Linked DNA regions of Salinivibrio kushneri. The protein of the gene in region 2 binds, or shares a complex with, the protein of the main gene of each other region. Links are inferred from orthologs where the notes say so. Each region holds a gene or a part of one and is shown on either strand. Other genes may lie near its edges.

Region 1 (3,232 bases), 140 kb from region 2 along the record:
GCGTTCAAGGCACGAATAGTAGACTCGCGACCTGGACCTGGACCTTTAACCATCACTTCGAGGTTTTTCAGGCCGTACTCTTTTGCCATTTCACCACAACGCTCTGCAGCAACCTGCGCAGCGTATGGAGTTGACTTACGAGAGCCACGGAAACCTGAACCACCGGCGGTCGCCCATGCTAGAGCGTTGCCTTGACGGTCAGAAATCGTCACGATTGTGTTATTGAAAGACGCATGAATGTGCGCGACGCCATCAGCGACTTGCTTGCGTACGCGTTTGCGTGCACGAGTTGCTTGTTTAGCCATAGTACTTATCTACCCCGATTATTTCTTGATCGGCTTGCGCGGACCCTTACGGGTACGAGCATTGGTCTTCGTACGCTGACCACGTAGTGGCAAGCTGCGACGATGACGAATACCGCGGTTACAACCAAGGTCCATAAGACGCTTGATGTTCATGGAAATTTCACGACGTAGATCGCCTTCTACGGTGTACTTAGCGACACCGTCACGCAATTGGTCGATCTGTTCTTCTGATAGTTCACTGATCTTAGTGCTTTCAGCAATACCTGCATCAGCTAAAATAGCTTGAGAGGTTGTTTTGCCGACGCCGTAAATCGCAGTCAATGCGATAACAGCATGCTTTTGATCAGGAATGTTAATGCCTGCTATACGGGCCACTATTCACTCCTAGTACTTTTCAAGTAGAACCGCTGCAGAGCCCGTCGAGGATACGCAGCGGCATAACCACTTCTTTTGCACATACAAAAGGTGGGCTGGCTAATGTAGCCAGCCTGACCTCATTTTGCAAGAAAAATATTCTGCTATTAGCCTTGGCGCTGCTTGTGCTTTGGCTCACTGCAGATCACACGAACGGTACCGTTACGCTTGATCACTTTACAGTTACGGCAGATTTTCTTAACGGAAGCACGAACTTTCATTGCTAAACTCCGTAAATAGACAACCTATTAGCGGCCGTAGCCTTTGAGGTTGGCTTTTTTCAACACGGACTCATATTGTTGAGACATCAAATGAGTCTGAACTTGAGCCATAAAGTCCATGATTACGACTACTACGATAAGTAGTGATGTACCACCAAAGTAGAAGTGGACATCCCACGCAATCATCATGAACTCGGGGATCAGACAGATAAAGGTAATATACATGGCACCTGCGAGGGTTAACCGAGTCATTACTTTATCAATGTATTTAGCAGTCTGCTCACCCGGGCGAATACCAGGTACGAACGCTCCTGACTTCTTCAAATTATCTGCTGTTTCTCGCGGGTTAAACACCAACGCTGTATAGAAAAAGCAGAAGAAGATAATCGCTGCCGCATAAAGTATTACGTACGCTGGTTGCCCCGGACTCAGTGCCAATGACACATCGGTTAGCCAGCTTGTTTGATCACCCTTACCAAACCAGTTAGCAAGCGTGCCAGGGAACAAAATAATACTTGATGCAAAAATCGCAGGGATAACGCCTGCCATGTTGATCTTAAGTGGCAGGTGCGTACTTTGCGCTGCAAAGACACGGCGACCTTGTTGCCGCTTAGCGTAGTTAACGACGATACGGCGTTGACCACGTTCCATAAAGACCACAAAGTAGACGACCGCCAATACGATCACTGCGATACCTAGCAAGAGAAGCGGAGACATGTCGCCTTGACGCGCTTGCTCTATTGTCTGTCCAATTGCGGGTGGCAGACCCGCGACAATCCCAGTGAAAATAATCAGCGAGATACCGTTACCTATACCACGTTCCGTAATTTGCTCACCTAACCACATTAAGAACATGGTACCTGTGACCAAACTGACGACCGCAGTAAAGTAAAATGCAGGACCTGGGTTAATCACCAGACCTGGCATCATACTCGGTAAACCAGTCGCGATTCCAATTGCTTGGAAAGTTGCCAACACCAGCGTGCCGTAGCGGGTATACTGACTTATCTTACGACGGCCAGATTCGCCCTCTTTTTTCAACTCCGCTAACGCGGGATGAACCACTGACAATAACTGAACAATAATCGACGCCGAAATATACGGCATAATGCCCAGTGCCAGTATCGAAGCACGCTCAAGGGCACCACCAGAGAACATGTTAACCAAGTCAATGATGGTCCCTTGTTGCTGTTCGAACAGATCGGCAAGTACAGCAGCGTCAATACCAGGAATTGGCACAAAAGAGCCGGCACGGAATACCAATAATGCCATTGCTACAAAAAGTAAGCGGCTTTTCAGCTCCGCGACTCCGCCTTTTGCACTACTGAAGTTTTGTCCTGGTTGTTTTGCCATCTGTACCTCGTCCTCGAGCTAAATTATTCCTCGATTTTACCGCCTGCAGCTTCGATTGCCGCTTTAGCGCCTTTAGTGACACGAACACCTTTAACAGTCACAGCGCGAGCGATTTCACCAGACAGTACGATTTTCGCCGTACGAGTGTCTTGTGCAACAACGTTCGCTGCTTTTAATGTTTCAAGGCTTACTACGTCACCTTCAACTTTTGCCAGCTCGCCGAGACGAACTTCAGCAGAAGTTAGGCCTTTACGCGAAGTAAAACCGAATTTTGGCAGACGCTGTTTCAAAGGCATTTGACCGCCTTCGAAACCTGGGCGTACTGAACCACCTGAACGTGATTTCTGACCTTTGTGACCACGGCCACCGGTTTTACCCAGGCCTGAACCAATACCACGGCCTACACGCTTCGCAGAAGGCTTTGAGCCTGCAGCCGGAGATAGAGTATTCAAACGCATGTGATTACTCCTCCACTTTAACCATGTAGTTGACTTTGTTGATCATACCGCGCACGCACGGTGTATCTTCAAGTTCAACAGTGTGGTTGATGCGACGTAGGCCCAAGCCACGCAGGGTCGCTTTGTGCTTCGGCAAGCGGCCGATAGCGCTACGAGTCTGAGTTACTTTAATTGTCTTAGCCATGTCGTATTACCCCAGAATTTCGTTGACAGGCATGCCACGTTTCGCAGCTACCATCTCTGGAGACTTCGTACCACCCAGACCATCGATCGTTGCACGAACGATGTTGATTGGGTTGGTCGAACCGTATGCTTTCGCCAGAACGTCTTGAACGCCTGCTACTTCAAGCACGGCACGCATCGCACCACCGGCGATGATACCTGTACCTTCTGATGCTGGCTGCATGTACACTTTTGAACCAGTGTGGCGGCCTTTAACAGCGTGGTGCAGAGTACCGTCTTTCAGCGCGATAGTAATCAT
Region 2 (3,622 bases):
TAAAGGGGCTGACCGCTTTTGCAGTAATCCCAACTTCTTCGTTTAATTCTCTTAACAATGCGCGTTGCGGGGTTTCACTCCCTTCAATTTTTCCGCCAGGAAACTCCCACTTTCCCCCTTGATGGGCGTGAGCATGACGGCGAGTGATAAAGACTTTGTCTTGTGTCGGATTAACAATAATGCCAGCGGCAATACTTACCCGTTTCATGGCCTCTCCTGATAATAAAAAAAGGCCGATAAACGGCCTTTTTGATAACGCATGGTCAGGGCTTAGATTCTACCGTGACATTGCTTAAATTTCTTCCCTGATCCACAAGGACAAGGCTCATTACGACCGACTTTGCGACCATCACGCACCACGGTCTCGTTGCCACCCTGTTCGGCGCTGTCGCTATCATCAAACTGGTTATCGGCTTGCGCATGGTTAACTTGCTGCTTTTGCGCAGCCTGCTCAGCACGTGCTTTGCGCTCAGCTTCCATACGCTCAACGTCGTCCGGCTGTTGCACGCGGACACGGCTGAGCGTTGTCACCACATCGGTTTTCAGCGCTTCTAGCATCCCCTCAAACAGCTCAAACGATTCGCGCTTGTACTCTTGTTTCGGGTTCTTTTGTGCATAGCCACGTAAGTGAATACCTTGACGGAGGTGATCCATCGCCGCGAGGTGCTCTTTCCAAAGCGTATCCAAGGTTTGCAGCATCACCGCTTTTTCAAAGTTACGCAGGGTTTCTGCCCCTACCGCCTCTTCTTTGCCTTTATAAACCTCAATCAGAGCAGTCAGAATGCGCTCGCGCAGTAACTCTTCGTAGAGTTTGTCGTCTTCATCCAACCATTGCTGAATCGGCAGTTCGAGATCAAAATCCGCTTTAAGGCGCTTTTCAAGGCCAGCAATATCCCACATTTCTTCTAGTGATTGTGGTGGTATGTACTGGTTCACAATGTTATTGACCACATCCTCGCGGTTGTGCTCGATCATTTCGCTGATATCTTCAGAAACTAAGAGCGCATCACGTAGCTCGTACACCACTTTACGCTGGTCGTTGGCGACATCATCAAATTCGAGCAGTTGCTTACGAATATCAAAGTTACGCCCTTCCACTTTGCGTTGCGCGTTTTCAATGGCTTTGTTGACCCATGGGTGCTCAATGGCTTCGCCTTCCGCCATCCCTAATCGTTTCATCATGTTAGAGACTTTTTCTGAGGCGAAGATCCGCATCAAAGAGTCTTCCATCGACAAATAGAAACGGGTTGAACCTGGGTCACCTTGACGGCCGGCACGACCACGTAGCTGGTTATCGATACGACGTGATTCGTGACGTTCAGTACCAATAATATGTAAACCGCCGGCTTCAACGACCTGGTCATGAAGCTGCTGCCACTTCTCCTTCGCCGCTTCTACTTGCGCGTCGGTCGGGTTTTCGACATCACCCAGCACTTGTTTCCAGCTGCCACCCAACACGATATCGGTACCACGACCGGCCATGTTGGTAGCAATTGTCACCGCACCCGGGTAACCGGCTTGCTCAACAATATCCGCTTCATGGGCGTGGAATTTAGCATTAAGCACCTGGTGCTTGATGCCGTCTTTTTTCAGCGCATTGGACAGTAATTCAGATTTTTCAATCGACACCGTCCCGACCAACACCGGCTGACCGGCTTTAGAGCGTGTCTTGATGTCTTCCGCAATAGCGGCGAACTTTTCTTTTTCGGTCATGTAGACCTGATCGGCGTGATCTTTACGCACCATTGGCCGGTTGGTCGGGATAACCACGGTGTCTAGGCCATAAATAGACTGGAACTCAAACGCCTCGGTATCCGCGGTCCCTGTCATGCCTGAGAGTTTGTCATACAAACGGAAGAAGTTTTGGAAGGTGATCGAGGCCAGAGTTTGGTTCTCGTTTTGAATCTTCACCCCTTCTTTGGCTTCCACCGCCTGGTGTAAGCCTTCCGACCAACGACGTCCCGGCATGGTACGCCCAGTGTGCTCATCCACGATGATCACTTCATCGTCTTTAACGATGTAATCAACGTCGCGCTCAAACAAGACGTGCGCGCGTAATGCGGCATTAATATGATGAATCAGGCTGATATTGGCCGGAGAGTACAGGGTATCATCCTCTCCCATCAAGCCGTTTTTCTTGAGCAAGTCTTCGACAAACTCTTGCCCGTTTTCGGTCATGTACACTTGCTTGGCTTTCTCATCGACCGTGAAGTGGCCATCACCTTGATAATCTTCGGTATCTTCTTGCTCTTGCTGTTTCAAACTTGGGATCAAGGCATTGATACGCTGATACATCTCCGAGCTGTCTTCTGCTGGCCCAGAAATAATCAGAGGCGTACGCGCCTCATCAATGAGGATCGAGTCAACCTCATCGACAATCGAGAAATAGCGATCGCGTTGCACACGGTCTTCTGCGCGAAATGCCATGTTGTCACGCAAATAATCAAAACCGAATTCATTATTGGTACCGTAAAGTACATCACATGCGTAAGCCGCTTTCTTCGCTTCTGGTGGCATGTTAGGCACATTAACGCCAACCGTCATTCCTAAAAACTCAAACAGCGGACGGTTGGTTTCAGCATCACGTTCCGCCAAGTAATCATTCACCGTCACAATGTGAACCGATTTACCTGTCAGTGCGTTCAAATAAGAAGGTAGCGTCGCGGTCAGGGTTTTACCTTCACCGGTGCGCATTTCTGCAATTTGGCCATTGTGAAGCACAATACCGCCAACCATTTGCACGTCAAAGTGGCGTAGGCCAAACACACGTTTGGACGCTTCTCGTACAGTGGCAAAGGCTTCAGGAAGGAGGTCATCAAGCGCAGCCCCTTGGTCAAGGCGCTCGCGGAATTCAACGGTTTTTGCTTTTAACGCATCATCATTCAATGCTTCAAATTGGGGTTCGAGTTTGTTGATTTCATCAACAACTTTTCGCAGCCGACGCAAGGTGCGGTCATTACGGCTTCCGATAACTTTAGTCAGGACTTTCGATAACATGGCGTTGCCGGTACTCTTTTTAATGGTTTTCCCACATGGGCGGCCGCTACACAGCCTCTATGCTGGCGTGTTTCAGTTCAAACGCGGGTTGGCTTAAGCTCATCGATTCAACACTAGATGCCAAAACGCATCTTCTTTAAGTGGAGCCCAATTGGACAGAATTCAAGGGCGATAACGCCACTTCACAACGATTTCCACGTGACTGAATGTAAATGTGGTAGATGGCACGGAAAAAATACGCTGCCATCGCCTAACCCATGCGACACTTACCTGTGAATGGTTTGTTCACTCTCTGGTGATCACCTCAGGACATACCGATATATCAACCCGGTAGGCTACATGCCGAGGTGGAGCATGTATGATAAGGTAAATTACTTTCACATCCTATGACAAATCCCATACTCAAGGGATCAATTAGTGAAAATTAGACGCTGTGCGCCCGTTCAGGCACCGGATTGATGAGAAAAAAGGCAGTTATCGCGCGATGAGAGACCACCGTCCCCGCTCTACCCTGCACCTGCTGGAGAGCGACCCTAACAATATTGCTCAGCGAGCGGTTGAGCTTGCGAAGCTAAACAAGCTGATCTTGGCGTTATTACCCGGTGAAACGTCTAAGGCTTGTCGC

The links.
Region 1: the proteins of secA (region 2) and secY are in contact, whole or in part, in a crystal structure (PDB 3DIN), measured with the Thermotoga maritima proteins. The link is inferred for Salinivibrio kushneri from one-to-one orthologs. Residues at the interface, in WP_004082002.1 of Thermotoga maritima: Glu261, Ala262, Arg263, Lys300, Ala301, Arg302, Thr303, Ile304, Ile305, Leu323, Tyr324, Asp325, Pro326, Val329, Ser330, Tyr333, Ile336, Lys340, Phe345, Val349, Glu363, Phe364, Tyr374, Ser375, Gly376, Gly377, Glu393, Ile395, Thr482, Ser483; in WP_004081795.1 of Thermotoga maritima: Glu108, Gly109, Glu110, Glu111, Ala236, Glu237, Arg238, Arg239, Ile240, Thr241, Ile242, Gln243, Tyr244, Ala245, Arg246, Arg247, Val248, Thr249, Gly250, Arg251, Arg252, Val253, Tyr254, Gly256, Ala257, Ser258, Thr259, Tyr260, Leu261, Pro262.

What each region holds. Positions count from the first base shown.
Region 1 is NZ_CP114588.1:259,930-263,161, reverse strand. The notes cover bases 131-3,040. They hold secY (preprotein translocase subunit SecY), read right to left. Parts: upstream 2,294-3,040; coding sequence 968-2,293; downstream 131-967. Other genes in these bases: rpsE (30S ribosomal protein S5), read right to left, coding at 2,942-3,040; rpmD (50S ribosomal protein L30), read right to left, coding at 2,756-2,935; rplO (50S ribosomal protein L15), read right to left, coding at 2,317-2,751; rpmJ (50S ribosomal protein L36), read right to left, coding at 827-940; rpsM (30S ribosomal protein S13), read right to left, coding at 324-680. In the rest of the region: more of rpsK, read right to left, coding at 1-130; more of rpsE, read right to left, coding at 3,041-3,232. UniProt on the Escherichia coli protein: The central subunit of the protein translocation channel SecYEG. Consists of two halves formed by TMs 1-5 and 6-10.
Region 2 is NZ_CP114588.1:395,554-399,175, reverse strand. What follows is about bases 71-3,370. They hold secA (preprotein translocase subunit SecA), read right to left. Parts: upstream 2,998-3,370; coding sequence 271-2,997; downstream 71-270. Other genes in these bases: mutT (8-oxo-dGTP diphosphatase MutT), read right to left, coding at 71-208. Outside these bases: more of mutT, read right to left, coding at 1-70; N8M53_RS02000 (DUF721 domain-containing protein), read left to right, coding at 3,482-3,622. UniProt on the Escherichia coli protein: Required for protein export, interacts with the SecYEG preprotein conducting channel.